One region of the Nitrospina gracilis 3/211 genome, then DNA from elsewhere that is predicted to be linked to it. Evidence: riboswitches for the same ligand, from Rfam matches in the RefSeq annotation. Region 1 holds a riboswitch; the other holds the start of a gene.
The links. A riboswitch is a leader RNA that binds a small molecule or an ion and turns the genes downstream of it on or off. The one in region 1 is predicted to bind cobalamin.
Positions count from the first base shown of each region.

Region 2: linked by a shared signal. The riboswitch ahead of cobS (adenosylcobinamide-GDP ribazoletransferase) and the one ahead of TX82_RS09615 (ABC transporter substrate-binding protein) in region 1 are both predicted to bind cobalamin.

Region 1 is NZ_HG422173.1:2,018,154-2,032,181, reverse strand. It holds gene trpS (tryptophan--tRNA ligase) at 1-822, opposite strand, end outside; gene TX82_RS09635 (site-2 protease family protein) at 844-1,494, opposite strand; gene TX82_RS09630 (MinD/ParA family ATP-binding protein) at 1,851-2,840, shown strand; gene TX82_RS15275 (tRNA nucleotidyltransferase/poly(A) polymerase-related protein) at 2,939-4,339, shown strand; gene TX82_RS09620 (alpha/beta hydrolase) at 4,336-4,989, shown strand; cobalamin riboswitch at 5,053-5,219, shown strand; gene TX82_RS09615 (ABC transporter substrate-binding protein) at 5,323-6,306, shown strand; gene TX82_RS09610 (heme ABC transporter ATP-binding protein) at 6,303-7,109, shown strand; gene TX82_RS09605 (FecCD family ABC transporter permease) at 7,109-8,128, shown strand; gene TX82_RS09600 (cobyric acid synthase) at 8,136-9,641, shown strand; gene TX82_RS09595 (TonB-dependent receptor plug domain-containing protein) at 9,661-11,514, shown strand; gene TX82_RS09590 (energy transducer TonB) at 11,462-12,730, shown strand; gene TX82_RS09585 (c-type cytochrome) at 12,771-13,205, shown strand; gene TX82_RS09580 (LL-diaminopimelate aminotransferase) at 13,306-14,028, shown strand, end outside.
Region 2 is NZ_HG422173.1:1,146,534-1,151,188, forward strand. It holds gene bluB (5,6-dimethylbenzimidazole synthase) at 75-1,301, opposite strand; gene cobS (adenosylcobinamide-GDP ribazoletransferase) at 1,298-2,071, opposite strand; cobalamin riboswitch at 2,330-2,509, opposite strand; gene TX82_RS05510 (sigma-54 interaction domain-containing protein) at 2,988-4,037, shown strand; gene TX82_RS05515 (hypothetical protein) at 4,332-4,589, shown strand.

The DNA of each region.
Region 1 (14,028 bases):
GAGCGCCTTGCAGTCGCCGCACCCGATGCCCGCCGTGCGGCAGTTCTCATCGACATACGCCTGCTTTTCTTCCGACGAGAACAGCTTGTGAAACGGGAACAGGTTGCACACGTCCGGGTCGCCCGGATCGTTCCGCCTGAGCCGTTGCGGATCGGTGAGCATCGACTGGATCTTTTTGGTGATCTCCTTTTCCGAGTCCGAGAGGTAGATCGCGTTGTTGTAGCTCTTGCTCATCTTGCGTCCGTCGATGCCGTTCAGCTTCGGCACCTCGCTGATCTTCGCCTCCGGCTCGATCAACACCTTCTTCTTGTAAAAATGCTGGAAGCGGCGCACGATCTCGCGCGACAGCTCCAGGTGCGGCGCCTGGTCGATGCCCACCGGCACGTAGTGCGCGTTGTACAGCACGATGTCCGCGGTCTGCAGAACCGGGTAACCGAGGAAGCCGTAGGAGCTCATGTCCACAGTCTTCACTTCCTGTTGCTTTTCCTTATAAGTCGGATTGCGCTCCAGCCACGACACCGGCACGATCATCGACAGAATCAGGTGCAGTTCCGCGTGTTCCGGGATGCGCGACTGCACGAACAGCGTGCACTTTTCCGGGTCGAGCCCCGCCGCCAGCCAGTCGATCGCCACCTCGCGGGTGAACCTGGGGATCTCGCGGGGGTTTTCGTGCAGCGTGGTGAGCGAATGCCAGTCGGCGATGAAGTAGAAGCACTCGTAGTCGTCCTGCAGGGACACCCAATTTTTTAACGCGCCGAAGTAGTTTCCCAGGTGAAGCAGGCCGGAAGGCTGCATGCCGCTCAAAATGCGTTTTTTGGACATCTATCTGAAATTTGATAAGGATTAAAGGAAGCGAATGATCTGTTTTACATAGGGAAACGCCTCTTGGGTAAAAAACTCTACCATAAACCCCATGGGGAGTCTAAGAATACCCAAAATTATCCCGGTCTGCGCAAAATAATCCAAAAGGAAGATGCCGAGCAGGACGAATCCGGTGTAGTGGTCGAACACCGCCAGCTTCGCCGCCATCTTCGGCGAGACCAGCCCCTTGAGCACGCTAGCGCCGTCTAGCGGAAAGATGGGGAGGAGGTTGAAGATCGCCAGCGCCACATTGATGTAGAGCGCGTAGCACAGCATGGCGAACAGAAACAGGTTCTGCTCCGGCGGCGTGACCCGTACCAGGAACCCGAAAATGAGGGCGAGGATCAGGTTGGACGCCGGACCCGCCGCCGCCACGTACATCATATCGCGGTGCGGGTTCTCGAAATTGCGCCCGTTCACCGGCACCGGCTTGGCCCAGCCGAAACCGAGGAAGTAGAAGCAGATGACACCGAAGAAGTCGAGGTGTTTGATGGGATTGAACGTGAGCCGGCCCAGCCGCTTCGCCGTGTTGTCGCCCAGAATGTACGCCACCCGGCCGTGGGAGTACTCGTGCACCGTCAACGAAAACAGGATGATAACGGTGAAAAACAGGTAAAACTGCAAGCTTTCCAAGAAACCACCTCGAATGGCAAAAGACTGCCGGGAATTCCATCCGGCCGGCGGGGGAACGATCCGCTAGGAGATGGACCCAAATACGCGCAATTGCGCCCTTAATTGGATTTTAGCTCATTTAAAACCTCCTTCTCAAATTTTATCCCGCCTTCGCAATTCTTCACACATTTTGCCCGCCCGGCCTCAAGCCTTTGGGTTTTTGGCCGTTATGAGAAGGGCGGCGGGGCACATTCGGTTGAATTCATCCCCCCGTTGCGTGACAATGAAATGATCCGCATTCAATAAATATCGGGACGCCCCCGGCCCGCCCTGCGGCGCGGATCGGCAAGCCCTTACAACGAAAGCAGGTGAGCGTTTTGTCCACGAAGCATTCCAGTCAAATAATCGCCGTCGGCGGCGGCAAGGGCGGCGTCGGCAAAAGCGTGATCGCCACCAACCTGGCGGTGGCCATGGCGCTCACCGGGCAGAAGGTGGTGCTGGTGGACGGCGACTTCGGCGCCTCCAACCTGCACGCGCTGGTGGGCATCAGCAATCCGCGCTACGGCTTCCGCGATTTCTTCGTGCACGACGGCATCGAGGACGATCCCTCTCCCCTGCTCCAGGAAACCGGGCTGGTGAACCTGAAATTTTTGAGCACGTCGGGGAGCCTGCCCGGCAGTGCGGACATCAACCAGAAGAACCAGAACCGCGTCATGAACGTGCTCCGCAACCTGAAAGCGGATGCGGTGTGCATCGACCTCGGTCCGGGGACGGGATTCCACACGGTGGACTTCTTCAACCTCGCCGACCGGCAGGTGGTGGTGTCCACCCCCGAGATGACTTCCATCACCAACACGTTCAATTACATCAAATCTGTGCTGTTCCGCCGCATCAGCCAGGAGTTCAAGGCCAACGCCGAAATCCAGCACGCGCTCGACTTTTCGAAAAATCCGGAGGTGAGCGAGGACTGTTTCGAAATCGACCAGCTCCGCGCCAAGATCAGGGAAACCGATCCGGATTCGCTGGAGGCGATCAATGACATCATCCGCACCTTCTCGCCGGGGCTCGTCATCAACCGCGTGCGCGGCAAACGCGACATCATGGTCGGAGACACCCTGTGCAAGCTCGTCAAGAAATACCTCGACGTGGACGCACAGTACCTGGGCTACGTGGTGGACAGCGAGGAAGTCCGCGGCTCCATCGATGACATGGTGCCGTTCCTTGTCAAGGATCCAGCCAGCAAGCCATCCGAAAACATCCGCCAGGTGCTGAGCAACCTGACTCACACCGACCTGCACATGGTAAAGAAAAACGGCTCGATGTTCGTTTCGCTCGAGATCAAGCTGAAATCCGGCTGGGACCGCTGAGGTTCACCCGCCTCACCGCCCCCTGTCCGCTCACCCTGCCTGCCCCCTCTTTTCGAATCTGTTAAGATATCCCGCAGAAACCCTTTTTCCGGGATCGCATGTCGAAAGATTACCAAAACCAGCTTGAAAACCTGTTGCGTCTCAGCCGCGAGTTGGGTCGCCCGCTTTACGTGGTGGGCGGCACCCTGCGCGACCGATTTATGGGCAAGGCCTGCGCCGATTTCGATTTCGCCTGCAACGAAGCGCCGGAGGTGTCCAAGCGCTTTGCGAAAGCACATTCACTCACCCTGGTGCCTCTGGACTCCACGCCGGGACGCGAAACCCACCGCGTGGTGATCGCGCGCGACGTGTATTTCGATTTCACCACCCTGCAGGGCAAAACGCTGGAAGACGACCTGGCGCACCGCGACTTCACCATCAATGCGATGGGTCAGCCGCTGGAAGATTTGATCGCCGGAAAAGACACGTTGGTCGATCCCTTTGGCGGGGTTGAGGACATCGCAAGCCGCACCGTACGCGCCCTGCCCGGCCCGGTGTTCGAAGACGATCCCCTGCGCCTGCTTCGCGCTTACCGTTTCGCCAACACGCTGGGTTTCGACATCGACGAAGAAACCTCGCGGCGCATAGCCGAAACCCGCGGACGCATCCGCACCGTCGCCGCCGAACGCCTGTCCCACGAACTGTTGATCCTGCTCGGCACTCCCAACTCGCACCTCGATCGCCTGGTGGAGACGGGTCTCCTGTCCGCGCTCATCCCGGAACTAGCCCTGCATTTCGACGACGGCCCTGCGGATTCTTTAACGGACAACGGGGCTGAGGCCCTTCGCATCCTGGACCGGTTGGAAATCCTGCTTGTGGAAACCGAAAAGATTTCGCCGAAGCACCGCACCCGGTTCCGCGAATACATCGACGTACCACCTCGACGCGCCCTGCTCAAGCTCGCGGTGCTGTTGCGTCCTTTGGAGGATGCCCCCGATCAGCATTTAACCGGGACAAGAATCCGCAACGATTCTCTCCCCGTTCGTATCATGAAAGACCTGCGGCTCAGCAACGACCACATTCTTTTCACCGACCGGGCCCTGGCTGTGCACCACAACGTTTTGGAATACGCGACCAACATGCCCGCGACCAACGAGGAAGACGACCTATCCGGAATCTACCAGTTATGCAAACAGGCGGAAGACGATTTCTTTTCGGGAGCCATTCTGGCAACGGCTGTTAAGATGGAGGTCGGCGACGACCTGCAACCGTTCCTGCTGGCCCTCAACCGGCTCGTGGAGTTTTACCTGAACACTTACCGGCCGGCACAGGCAAACCCGACGCTGTTGAACGGGAGAACGCTGACACGCAAATTCCAGCTGTCACCGTCTCCCGCATACAAAACCATACTCGACCGCGTGGAGGAAGCCCGTGTTCTGGGGCGCATTGCCACGCGCAGGCAGGCCGAGGCGCTGGCCGCCGATCTCATCCAACAACTCAAACTCAAGCGGGAAACATGAACATGCAATATCAGAACCAGACCTGGCTGGGAAAGAAAGTCATTATCGGGCAGACGGAAATCGATTCAGCCAAACCGGTGAATGTGCTCATTGGGTTTCACGGGGCGGAATCGACACCGGAGAACATGCTGATCCACGGCAACCGGCTGCAACTGAACAACATCGTCGCCATTTATCCGGAAGGTCCGGTGGATGCGGGCAACGGCGTGTGGAGCTGGTGGCTGGACGGTCCCCGGCAAAAGGAAGCGGTCCAGCAGTTTCTCGACTTCACCACCGGAATGGTGGACGAAACCCACCGCTTCATGAAGGAACAGAATGTCGCCAACGGATTCCACACCTGCCTGTGGGGATTTTCCCAGGGCGGCGCGGCGTCTTTGGTGTACGCACTGATGGGCAAACATCCGGTGCACAAGGTGGCGTCCATCTGCGGCTTCCTGCCGGAGTTGCCGGAGATCACCACCAAAAACGTCGCGGCGCAGATTCTCGGCATCTTCGGTGCCAACGACGATGTGGTGCCCTCTTTCCTGGCCGAGCACGCACTGGATGAAATGCAGAGCCACGGCCATACCCTGACAATCAAAGAAACCCCGCAGGGGCACGAAGTGAGCGCGGAAAACATCCAGGATTTGATCAAGTTCCTCGAGGTCTGACCCCTCTCCCCATTCCAGGGAATTTCGTTGACTTGCCCCAGCGTTTTGCTATGCTGATCCCAAATTGAATCGCTGTATTCAGATGAAGGAAAGACGGTGCGAATCCGTCGCGGTGCCGCCGCTGTAACCGGGGACGACACCCGCATCTTGCCACTGTTCCAGGGAACGGGAAGGCGCGGGCGGTAGGACGATCCGGAAGCCAGAAAGCCTGTCTGAATATGCTTCACACACTCTCCGGGACCTGAGAGGTGAAGGTGACATGACCTGTTTCCCTTTCCACCCGGAAAGGGATTTTTTGTTTGGGCCTTCCAGGTTTCCGGATCGGTACCGGATATGACCGCGCGCCCGGCAATCAATCGCTTTCCCAAGCCATCGTTGTATTCAAAGCCCGCCACGTTCGGAAGCTATTTCCGAAGCGTCTGTGCGGCGTTGTGCCTGCTAGCTCTGCTGGCGGTTCCGCTTTCATCGTGGGCGGTGGAACCCGGTAACGCGCCGCAACGCATCATCTCCATGTCGCCGTCGATCACGGAGTTTCTGTTTGAGCTGGGCGTGGGCGACCGCGTCGTCGGCGTCACCAACTTCTGTAAGTATCCGCCCGAAGCCTGCGCACGCACGAAGATCGGCAGTCTCCTGCATCCCAGCATCGAGCGCTGGATCACGCTGAACCCGGACCTCGTCATCCACCAGGCCACCAGCCATACTCTTAAGAACAACGCGGTGAATCTCCACATCCGCACGCTCGCCGTCGAGATGCAGACCCTCGAACAGATTTACGAATCGTTACACAAAATGGGGAAGGCGCTTCATATCGAAGACCGCGCGAAGGAGTTGATCCACCGCCTGAAATCCGGAATCGACGCATACCGCCAGAAACTGAAAGGACACGCGCCGAAATCCACCTTATTGATACTGGGCGACAGCAACGAGCCGGGACGCAGTCTTTACGCTGTCGGGCCGAGTTCGTTTCTCGGGGAACTGCTGGAGCTGGCGGGTGGAAAAAACATCGTCACCGACACGATTGCGCCCTACCCGAAGATCAATAAGGAGTACATCATCCAGCAATCGCCGCAGGTGATCATCGAGGCTGGACCCGCCATGAACATGACAGCGGAAGAAAAGGCGGCGCGTCTTAAAGAATGGCGGCGCTTTTCCACCATCCGCGCAGTGTCCGAAAATAACATCCATTTCATCAGCGCCGACTACATCCTCATCCCCGGACCGCGCCTGCTCAGCATTCTGGACGACTTCGCCCGTGCCCTGCACCCGGAGGTGTTCGGACCATCAAATGAAACGTCGTCTACGGGAGGACAGGGATGACCACCGCCGCTTCCACAACCACACAACCGCTCCTGCGCGCCGAAGGCATTTCGTTCGCCTACGACAAGGACCCCGTGGTGCGGGAGGTGTCGCTGGACATCGCCTCTGGGGAGTTCGTCGGCATCATCGGTCCAAACGGCTCAGGCAAGTCCACCCTGCTCAAACTCATGGCGGGGATTCTGGAACCGGATAGCCAGCGCGTGCTGTTTCGCGGCCGCGACATCCATTCCTGCAACCGCAAGCAACTGGCGCAGTCCATCGCCTGGATTCCGCAGGAGCACCACATGCCCTTTCCGTTCAAAGTGAGCGAGGTGGTGATGATGGGGCGGCATCCGTATCTCTCCGCGTTCACCTTCGAGGGCGAAAGCGATTTCGAGATCGTCCGCCGCGCTTTGGAACAGACGCAGACTTCGATGTTCGCCGAGCGCCTGTTTAACGAAATCAGCGGCGGTGAAAAACAGCGCGTCATGCTGGCCAGCGCCATCGCGCAGGAACCGGAAGCGATGTTGCTGGACGAACCGACCTCCGCACTCGACCTCAAATACCAAGTGGAATTGTTGCGGATTCTGAACGACCTCAACAGCAAACAGAATGTCACCATCGCCGTGGCCATGCACGACCTGCACCTCGCCTCAAAATACTGCTGCCGCCTTGTATTGCTGAAACAGGGGCGAGTGATCAAAGACGGCGCACCAGAGGAAGTTTTACAAAAGGACATCCTGGAGGAGGTGTACGAGATCGGCGTCAACATTTATCGCGACGAGGCCGACGGCAGTTTCCTGATTTCTCCGGAGGGCGCGTGATGCTGACCCACACGCATGGACTCACACCCCGCCGCTACGTGCAGGTGGTCACCGCGTTCTTCCTGCTCTTTCTCCTGGTACTGGGAATCGCCCCGTTGATTGGTCCCACCAGCGTCAACCTGATGAAAGCGTTGTCCAGCGACATCCCGTTCGCGGAGAACGTGGATGCGAATATTTTATTCGTCGCACGCTTTCCCCGTATTTTGCTGGGCGCGCTCACCGGCGGTGCGCTCGCCATCTCCGGCGCGGTTTTGCAGGCGTTGTTGCGCAACGATCTCGCCGCGCCGTTCACGCTGGGAATTTCCAGCGGTGCATCGCTGGGCGCGGTCATCGCCATCGCACTCAACCTCAATTTCATGTTCCTCGGATTTTCTTCAGTGCCCATCGCCGCCTTCCTCGGTGCGCTCGGGGCAATGCTGTTGGTGTTCAGTCTGGTTAAGACCAGGCACGGCGATTTTCCAACAGGTGTTCTTCTTCTCGCCGGGGTGACGGCGAATTTCTTCTTCGCATCGCTCGTCATGTTCATTCATTACCTGTCCGATTTCACGCAGTCGTTCCAGATCGTGCGCTGGATGATGGGCGGACTCGACATCACCAGCTACGAAACCGTGTGGTCTATTCTGCCACTGGTGCTGATCGGGTTTTGCGGGCTGCTCTACATCGCGCGCGATCTCAACCTCATCAGCGCCGGCGTCCACTCGGCGCAGAGCCGCGGCGTGGATGTGAAACGCACGCAAAAACTGGCCTTCGTACTGGCGTCTCTCACTACGGGAACGGTGGTGGCGACCAGCGGACCCATCGGTTTTGTCGGGCTCATCGTACCGCACATGGTGCGGCTGGTGATCGGGCCGGACCTGCGCCTCCTGATTCCCGCGTCGTTTTTCTTTGGCGCGAGTTTTCTGATTCTTTGCGATTCATTCGGGCGAACCTTCATCGCGCCGGTGGAAATTCCCGTCGGCGTCATCACGGCGCTTCTCGGGGGACCATTCTTCGTGTGGCTGTTGAAACGGCAGAGGTGATTCGATCATGACCGCAAAAACCTTGATGGTGCAGGGAACCGGATCGGGCGTCGGCAAAAGCGTCATCACCGCCGCCCTGTGCCGTTGGTTTTACAGGAAAGGCTTCAAGGTCGCACCATTCAAGGCGCAAAACATGTCGCTCAACGCCTACGTCTGTGAGGACGGTGGCGAGATCGGGCGCGCGCAGGCGTTCCAGGCAGAGGCCTGCGGCATCGCCCCCACGGTCCAGATGAACCCCGTTCTTTTAAAACCGGCGGGCGACAATTTGTCGCAGGTCATCCTTATGGGCCGCCCCGCGCATACCCGCAACGCCAGGGACTATTACCAGGGCAAACCCGCTTATCTCGATCAGGTCAAACAGGCGTTGGGGGACCTGCGGCGTGAATACGACCTGGTTATCCTCGAAGGGGCCGGATCCCCCGCCGAGATCAACCTGCGCGAGATGGATTTCGTCAACATGGCGATGGCGAAGGAGGCGGATGCGAAGGTGCTGCTGGTGGGGGACATCGATCGCGGCGGCGTCTTCGCCTGGATGAAAGGCACCTACGACCTGCTGAGTGAAAACGAGCAGGACCGCGTCGCCGGGTTTCTCATCAACAAGTTTCGCGGCGACGTCGCGCTCCTCAAGCCCGGCCTCAAACAATTTGAAGACCTGGTCGGCAAACCCGTGTTAGGGGTGATTCCATTCGACCACAACCTGTTCGTGGACGAGGAAGACTCCCTGCCCTTTGGAACGCACGGCGAAATGAAAACGGACGCGGGCCTCTTGGACGTCGCCATCCTGCGCGTGCCGCGCATTGCCAACTTCACCGACTTTTCGCCGCTGATGGAAGACCCGGCGGTGGCGGTGCGCTATGTATGGACCGAGGCGCAGTTGGGATCGCCGGACCTCATCGTCCTCCCCGGTACCAAGAACACGCTGGAGGACATGCGGTTTTTGAAAACACAGGGACTCGACCGCGCCGTTCATCGTTGCCATCAAGAAGGAGCCGTGGTGTTCGGTATCTGTGGCGGATTCCAGATGATGGGGCAGGAACTCACCGATGCCAATGGCATTGAAAGCACGGTCGGAAGAATAGACGGACTGGACCTTTTGCCTGTCATCACAAAGATGCAGGCGGAAAAAATAACACGGCAGGTGCGGTGCACCACCCACCGCTCACCAGCGTTCGACGCCGGCCTGACGGCGTGGGGATACGAAATCCATAACGGCGTCTCGGAGATTGCCGGTCCCTGCGCCCCATTGTTCCAAAATAGAAGTGAAGAAAATACGGATGCACTGGGGGTTTGCAACAAAACGGGCACCCTGATCGGCACCTACCTGCACGGCATTCTGGACAACGATCCCCTGCGCCACGCGCTGTTGAACCGTGTCCGCCGTCACTGCGACATTCCACAAGTCAAAGAACCGTTTGATTACCGGCTGTTCCGCAAACGGCAATGGGACCGGCTGGCAGAATGGCTGAACGCTTCTATAGAAATGAAACGCATTGAAGCGTTGATTGAAAACTGAAAGGAACCGGAATCAAAAAATGAAGAAGCTTTTATTCATAACAGGTATCTCCCTATGTGTGCCCTTCGTTTTCGGTCACGCGATCGCCGAAGAAAAGGATAAGCAACTGGAAATACTGGACGCGATCGAAATCCACGCCACCCGTTCGCAGATCAAACCGGAAAACCAGACCGCGTCCTACACGGTGATCACCCGCGAAGAAATTAAAAAGAAAAAACACATGCAGGTAAAAGATATCATTCAGGAACAACTGGGAGTCAACGTCGTACAGACGGGACCGCTGGGCAGTTCCACCACCCTGTTCATGCGCGGAGCCAATTCTCAATCGACACTGGTGATGATCGACGGCGTTCAGGTGAAGACCAATTCCACCGGCAGTTTCAGTTTTGCTCATTTGCAGATGGACAACATCGAGCGAATTGAAATTCTGCGTGGTCCCCAAAGCACGCTGTGGGGCGCCGATGCGGTAGGGGGCGTCATCAACATCGTCACCCGCAAAGGAAAGGGCAAACCCACGCACACACTGTCATTCGAGGGCGGAAGTTTTGAAACGTTCAAGGAAACCCTCACCAGTTCGGGTTCACATGAAAGCTTCGATTACTCTCTGAGCGCGTCGAACACCGACAGCGAAGGCTTTTCCGCATTCAACGAACGGCGCGGGGGCACGGAAAACGACCGTTATTCAAATCGCACTTTCTCCACCCGCCTCGGTTACAACTTTCTTAAAGACGGACGGGTGGAGTTCATTGGACGCTACATCCGCGCGCGCAGCCACTTTGACGGATTCAATCCCCTCACCTTCACCTTCTCCGACACCCTGCCGCATCACATAAACAACGACACCGTTTACGGCGCGTTGCCCCTGCAAAAAGCCCTCACCGAAAACTGGGATTTGAAAATCACTCCGAGCGTGTTCGTGGACGAATTGGACACTATAGATCCCACCTTTGGCGATTCGTTCATCATCAACAGGACCTACACGGTGGACGTGCAGAACAATGTATATATTAATAAGAACATTTCGACCGTTTTCGGATTCGAGCACCAGGCCACCAACGCCTCCAACGCCAGCCAGGGCATCGCCCTGCAAAACGAAAACCAGGGCTATTACCTTCAGTTCCAATTCAATCACGACAATCGGTTTTTGCTTAACGCCGGCGTGCGGGAAGACATCAACACCCGTTTCGCCAACAAGTTCACCTACAAGATCGAGGCGGCCTACCGCTTTTTGGAGACCAATACCCGTCTGCGCGGTGGTTTTGCCACCGGCTTCCGCGCCCCGTCCGTCAATGAAATCCTGTTTCCATTTTTTGGAAATCCCAACATCCAGCCGGAAGAAACGGAAAGTTTTGAGATCGGAGTGGAGCAGGCCCTGCTGGCCGACCGCGTATCCGTGGCCGTCACGTATTTCAATATGGATCTGAAAAACCAGATCCAGCCCAATCCGGCGACGTTCATCGCCGAGAACATCGGCCGCGCGCGGTCGCAGGGCATCGAAACAAGCGTTCTCTGGCAGGTGATGGATGACATCGATGTGAACGCCGCCTACACGTGGAATCAGGCGGTAGACTCCAGTACCGGCGCGCTTCTTGTAAGGCGGCCGCGCCATACGGCCTCCGCCACCCTGCACCACACCTGGCGCAACCTGCTCGACTGGCTGGTGACGGTGCAGTACCGGAGCGCGATGGTTTCCGGCACCGGACGCGTCGGAGGACGCGCCATCGTGCGCGCAGCATTGGGATACCAGTTGACGAAACAGCTCAAACTGACTGCGCGCGGAGAAAATCTGCTCAACAAACAATACGAGGAGTCGCTGTTCTTTGGAACAGCTGGAATTTCCGGTTACGCCGGATTCGAATATTCCTTTCACTGATTTGAAGACCATGTTTTCCACCAACAGGGACATTCAATCCAAGCGGACTTTCTTCTTGGCGCTGACATGTTCTCTTGTTTTGCATGGCCTGGTTTTTTGGGGTCTCACTTTCTGGCCAAAATCCCAAGAGAGTGCGGTGGAAAATAAAACCTTTAAAGTCCAGAAGGTCCGGCTTGTGACCTCGTCACCCTCCGGTTCTCGTACCAGTCGCCAACAGGAGATCCTGCAAAAGGAGCTCCCCTCCTTTGAATCAAAAGAGTTTTCCTTCAAAGGAGTTCCCGCAAAAATGCGATCGCCGCATTTCAAATGGAAAAACAAAACAGACCAGATGCTCCCCCTCGATTCAGTCTCTCCCTCGACAGTAAACAAACAGCCGACGGAGCTCTTGCTCCCCCACTCTTCAAAATCCATTTCCATTTTTCATGTGGCTCCCCAAACCGTGACCGTGAACACCATAAATTCCGTTCGGCCCAGGACTCAGGCCCGAATCGCTTTTAAAAAAGAAATCCTTCCCAAGTCTCCAATCAACTACATCCCGCCCTTACCGGGACGGCCCACGCTCGCGCAATTTCACGGTTGGGAAGCTCCTGCGGGAGGCCGTCACGCCGAAGCCGTGCAACCCACTCACACCATTGCCGGCATCAAGCCGGCAACAAAAACCGGGCAAAGGCACTTCTCGCATGAAAAAACCACGGAACTTTTGGATGAAAAATCTCTTCCAACTCTCCCCACAGCCTCATGGACCGGCCCGGAAACGGGATCGAAAAAGCCCCTGAAAGAACCGGTTGCGGAAAAAAGTTTCGGTAAAGCACCTCCTTCCCAAAAAATGAAGGATGCAATTAATTCAGAAAATATCGAATCCGGTCACCACCCATTTGCATCCAAAGGATTCACGGGTTCCCTCCATGAGGAAGAGGATCTGGAAACCCTGAAAAACGGTTTCATCCTGGAAATCCGAAACCGGATCGCAAAATACAAGTTTTATCCCCGTTTGGCCAAGCGGCGGGGGTTGGAAGGGCAACCCGTGGTGCATTTTAAAATCACACGTAAAGGCGGCATTGAAAATCTGCACGTGGCGCTTTCTTCCGGAAGCGGCATACTGGATGATGCCGCACTGGAATCGGTGAAGAACGGTGCACCCTTTCCCGTCATCCCCAAAGCGCTTAACCGCGATTCGATGACGATTCAACTGCCCATCGCATTCACCCTCGATTGATCCGGTTATCTGAAACCGGTCATAATATCTGGAGACAGGAATGAACTGGACCCGAACTTCGTCAATTGTTTTTTTATTCTGCCTGTGGCTGGTGGCATGTGCCCCCCAGCCCACTAAAACCGTTCCGGCAGAATACAAACGCGGGCAGGAGTTGTTTCATGCTGTTTGTTCCAACTGTCATGGATCCGATGCCCTCGGTGGCCATACCAAAGCCCCCAACCTGATCGATGCAGTGTTTGTCAAAAGCGAGTTTTCCGACCAGGAAATCCGTCACACTATCAACAACGGTTCCGGCAAAATGCCTTCACAGAAAGGCAAGTTCACAGATGAAGAAATCACCGAAATCATCAAGTACCTGCGTTACAGCCAGAAGGAAGCCAACCTGGTGATGGATGCGGAAGCGATGGATGAGTTTTTTGACGAGCCTTTACCGGTTGAGGATCCAATCGAGGAAGATGAAGTGGAGGAAGGGTGAAGTGCCCCTCCCCGCCTTGACACCCACCCTGATTTTGGCTAAATTAACCCCTCCTGAAAGTCCACACCTCTAATCACACAGACATACCGGAGTCCAACTCATGTCGGAAAGTTATATACAGTCCCAGTTCGCAAACCGCATTGGCGGCACACAGTTTGGCAAAGACACCAAAATCTACAAGTTCGAAAAGATCAAACGGGCCAAACGCGCGGCCTTGGAAGCCAATCCCGGCAAAGAGCTGTTCGACATGGGCGTGGGTGAACCGGACGAAATGGCGGATGGCGGCGTGATCGCCGCGCTGGAGCAGGAAGCGCGCAAACCGGAAAACCGCGGATACACCGACAACGGCATTGACGCCTTCAAGGAAGCAGCCGTTCGTTACATGGAAAAGACATTCGGTGTGAGAGGGCTTGATCCTAAAATACACGTCAACCACAGTATCGGTTCCAAGCCCGGACTGGCCATGATGCCGCTGATTTTTATCAATCCTGGCGATGTGACCCTGATGACCACCCCCGGTTACCCGGTAATGGGCACGCACACACAGTATCTTGGAGGCGAGGTGGTGAACCTGCCCCTGACGGAAGAGAACCAGTTTCTTCCCGATCTCAAAAGCATCGACTCCGATACCGCCAAACGTGCCAAACTGCTTTGCATCAATTATCCCAACAACCCGACCGGGGCAAACGCCACCCGCAAGTTTTATGAAGAGGTCGTGGAGTTCGCGAAGAGCAACGATATCGTGGTGGTGCAGGACGCAGCGTACGCCACGCTCACTTACGACACCGAGCCTCTCAGCTTTCTTTCGGTTCCGGGAGCGATG
Region 2 (4,655 bases), 880 kb from region 1:
GGTGATGGGCGCGCGGCTGTCTTCATCCGCCAACCCCTTCCTGCCGGGAAAACCGGAATGGCTGAGGTGATGATTTAAAACCGCTTTTCCACGGTTTGTCCCCAGTGGTTGAAAAAAACCACTTCCTCCAAAGGAATGCGTTTCGCCCATCCCTCTTCTTCCAGCATGGGCTTCGCATAGCCGGCGGCGGGGTACCCCATGCACAGGTAAGCCACGGGCTCGACGAATTCTGGCAACGCGAGATCGACCTTCAATTGATCCATTGACAGAATGCTCACCCAGCCGACGCCCACACCTTCTGCACGCGCGGCGAGCCACAGGTTCTGCACGGCACAGCAGGTGCTGAACAGATCCGTTTCGAGCACCGTGTTGCGCCCGAGGACGTGGGGTCCGGCGCGTTCGCGGTCGCAGGTGACGAGCACATTGACCGGCGCTTCGCGGATGCCTTCCAGTTTGAGCGAGGAATACAGTTCCCGTTTTGCACCGGAATAATTTTTCTCCGCATCGCCGTTGGCATGGATGAAATTCTGGAACATTTTCTCCTTCGTCGCCGGATCGTCGATGACAAGAAAATTCCACGGCTGACTGAATCCTACAGAACCCGCGTGATGCGCGGCGCGCAGAATTCGTTTCAACGCGTGCGGAGGAATTGGTTTTGATTGAAAATGTCGCACGTCACGCCGTTCGAAGATGGCCCGGTACAGCCCCGCCTTGTCCTCTACCGAGAACGGGTTGTTAAAACCTTTTCCATTTTCGAGCGGAGAGTTTTCCTTTCGGTTGGACTTGAGAACTGTGGCGATGCCGGACACGGTATGAATGACTTCGTCGAGGCGGGCGGCGACGCGCTGATTGATTTCTCCCGCCAGATCGCGGAACTCGCGGCCCAGCGCCGAACCCGGAACGATGCCCGCGCCGACTTCATTGGTGATGAGGATGACGGTGCCGTCGAACCTCTGACAAACGTCCAGCAATTCATCCACGCGTCTCAGGATGTTTTCTCGCGTGATGGAGGCCATCAACAGGTTGCTCAGCCATAAGGTGATGCAATCCAGTATAACCAGCGAACCGGGCGCACAAGTTCCGTCTCTCAGGATGGACCCGGGGTCCAAAGGTTCTTCATGAGTGATCCAACCGGGCCCACGTTCTTCTTTGTGCTTCTCAATTCGCTCGCTCATTTCATCGTCAAGAGCCTGTGCCGTGGCGAGAAACACTTTCGGGCCGGTGTGACGTGCGGCGAGTTCCAGCGCGTGGCGGCTCTTTCCGCTTCGGCATCCGCCGGTGATCAGAACGGAATGGGTCATGGGGATACAGCCTTTCCAAAAAAGAATCCTGCGGAGGAGACGGAAGCATGGTGGAACGCCGCCCCGGCAACCAGAAGTGCGGTTTCCACCAGTTCCGAGAGCGCGCCGAAGGTATCGCCGGTCATGCCACCGATCCGGCGATGAAAATAAACCAATGCGAGTGACGTGACGGCGGCAAACACCAAAACCGCACACACCCCGATACGGAGATCGAAAAAAAACGGCAGTGCCAGTGGCAGAATGCAGACAAGGCAGGCCAGCGTTTTTGATGATGCGTAAAGCGGAGCGCCCATGCCCGCACCGCCGCGTGCGTCCGGCATCGTGGCCAGCGCGATTACCTGAGTCGAACGCGCGAAGGCGGGAGCGATCACCAGCCACAACCACGTCGATGGACCGGACAGCCCGTGCACTGCGGCGACCTTGAGAGCCAGACAGAGAACCAGCGCCACCGCACCCATCACGCCGATGCGCGGGTCCTTCATGATGGCTAGAGCTTCCTCGCATGGCCGGTGCGAGAACAGGCCGTCGGCGCTGTCGGCCAATCCGTCCAGGTGCAGCGCTCCGGTGATGATTGCGAGGAACGCAACGTCCACCACCGCACGCAGAAACGGAGGGAACAACCAGGAAGCGATCATGTCCACGGCAACGAGAAGTCCGCCGATCAGCAATCCCACCACCGGAAAATGCGATACCATGCGCGTGTCGAAGGTGCGGCGGGAGGGTCCGGGAAGAATGGACAGAAACGACAGGGCGGAGAAAAACGCACTCATCGCGGCAATGCCTCCGCGAACCCGAATTTTAATTTGGAAAAAGAAGCCGAGGACCGGAGGAAAACGATACTCGCGCGGCGGACAGGGAACGGGCGTCCCCAAGCTGGGCGAATGGTGTACGAATGGGATGCAACGCAACAAGCTTCCACCGGAATTCCTTGCTTCCAGTGAGAAGTCGGGCATAAAAAAAATCCCAGCCTAAAAAAGGATGGGATAGTCGTTCTACCCTCAACCTCTCAGTCCACGAAGAGTTTGAAAATCGTTCGTTCAACAAGGTCTTCTGGCTTCCGGATCGATCTACTCGCCTCCCCCTTCCCATTCGCAGGAACAGTGGTGTGGGAGGGTTTCGTCCCCGGTTACAGCGGCGGGCCCGCGACGGATTCGCACCGTCTTCCCTTTTTTGAACAAATCAGATATTCGAATGTGAGCCCATAAATATCAAATCACCCCCTTTTGTCAAACAAAAATTCTTGGTTTCGTCTTTGGAGAATCTTCGGAAACCTCGTTCAAAAGAAAAACAGCAAGCTTTCTTGACAAAAAAATATAAGTAAAAAGAGGTGCTCGTTAAGGAAGAAGGTGAGAAGTTGGAATAGGCATGACAATAAAAGGCGGCCCACTGCCTTCCGAAATTTATTTAATGCTAGTTCCGATTGGTATAAAAAATTTGGGTCTAATAAAAAAATAATTAAAACCTTTCATATCTATTCAATAGATTGAAATTAAATGATATGGGCTGTGGAAAACATCACTTGCAGTCCTTAAAGGGGAACCGGAAGGGTTGACGTGAATTGAGTGCATGGGGTATGTTTCGGGTGCCTCATGATCGAAAATCCGAACAAGCCTCTTCAATTGCCCGAGTGAACCTTGAATTGATTGTGAACTGGTTCCCTGTATCAAAAGTAATGGAGGACAGGCAATGACCCTGGCGACGGGCAAAAACGGCGCGTCCCCCTCGCGTCCACCCGCTCCTCCTCAGGCTTATGATCCGCTGGATGAGATTGGCCTCATCGGGCATTCCCGCGAGTTCCAGCATGTCCGCGACCTGATTCAGAAATTGTCGCAGTTCGACGCCCCGCTTCTTGTGCTTGGCGAAACCGGGACTGGTAAGGAAAGGGCGGCCCGCGCCATTCATTATCTCGGTACAAGGCAGAACCATCCATTTATTCCTGTCAATTGCGGCGCGCTACCCGACACGTTGGTGGAAAACGAATTGTTCGGTCACGCCAGCGGCGCGTTCACCGACGCCAAAGGCGAACAACCGGGACTCATCGCGCAGGCCGACGGCGGCACGTTGTTTCTGGATGAGGTGGACACGCTGTCGCCGCGCGCGCAGGTGACATTACTGCGGTTTTTGCAGGACCAGAATTACCGTCCCCTTGGCGGTAAAAAATTCATTCGTGCCGATGTGCGGGTGATGGCGGCGAGCAACCGCGATCTGCACGCGCTGGTGAGAAAAGGTTCGTTTCGGCAGGATTTGTTGTTCCGCCTGGACATCCTCGACCTGGTCCTCCCTCCTCTTCGCCAGCGCGAACATGATATTGAAACATTAAGCCTCCATTTTCTGGAACGGTATCGTCTCCGTTACAATCTCCCCACGCGCAGTCTGCATCCCGAAACGCTGGAATGGATGCGAACTTACCACTGGCCTGGCAACATCCGCGAACTGGAAAACTTTCTGCATCGCGCCTGCCTGCTTGCCGATGGCGACCAGATTCGCGTTGCGCCCCTATCGTGCAGTGTGGAAACAGGTTGCGTTTCCGAAGGAACAACACCCGGCCCTATCACCAATGTTTCCTTTCAAGAGGCAAAGGCGCAGGCGATCGAGGAATTCGAAGTGAGTTACCTGAGCGCACTGATTATTGAGACCGGCGGCAACATCACCGAAGCCGCCCGCCGTTCCGGCAAGGAGCGCCGCTCTCTCGCCCGCCTGCTCAAAAAACACGGCATCGACCGCACGCAATTCTGAAACTTCCCCCACATTAAATTTCATTCAAAGCGTTTCCTTGATTTGAGGACACCTCTGTTTATTTTTTTGCGAGCGGGTCTTTTTTGCCCCATCTGGTGTTGCGCTCTCGATCAGAATAAACAGATTGATAACAAATAGGTTGTTTTCACTTCCCGTTTTTCGGGTGGGTCAAAAAAATCCCATCGGAAAATTCCGAGTCCGTGCAAACGCCTTTTAAATCAACCTCCCTCATCATTGTGATTTCTGGCATGGGCTTTGCTGTCTGATATCCATTGCCAACTCTGGAAGGCTAATGTGGATCCCTACTCTGCAAACGAACTTTCGAGGATCATCCTGGACATCCAGGGTTATTTGGAGAAGCATCCGCGTGCCTCCGACACGGCAGAAGGCGTGATGCACTGGCTGGCGCGCCAACGTTACGAAAACATGCTGGAGCTGGTAGGGCTGGCTCTCGAGCGGTTGGTCCAGGAAGGCGTGATGGAAAAAAGAAAAATGCCGGACGGCAGGTGGGTTTACAGCCTGGGGCACGAGGGCCCGAGACCGGCGAAGTGACAAACCGGCGCGGGCCGGGTTCCCGTGTCCGCAACATTTCGTTTACAGCGCAAGGAGCGGTTTATT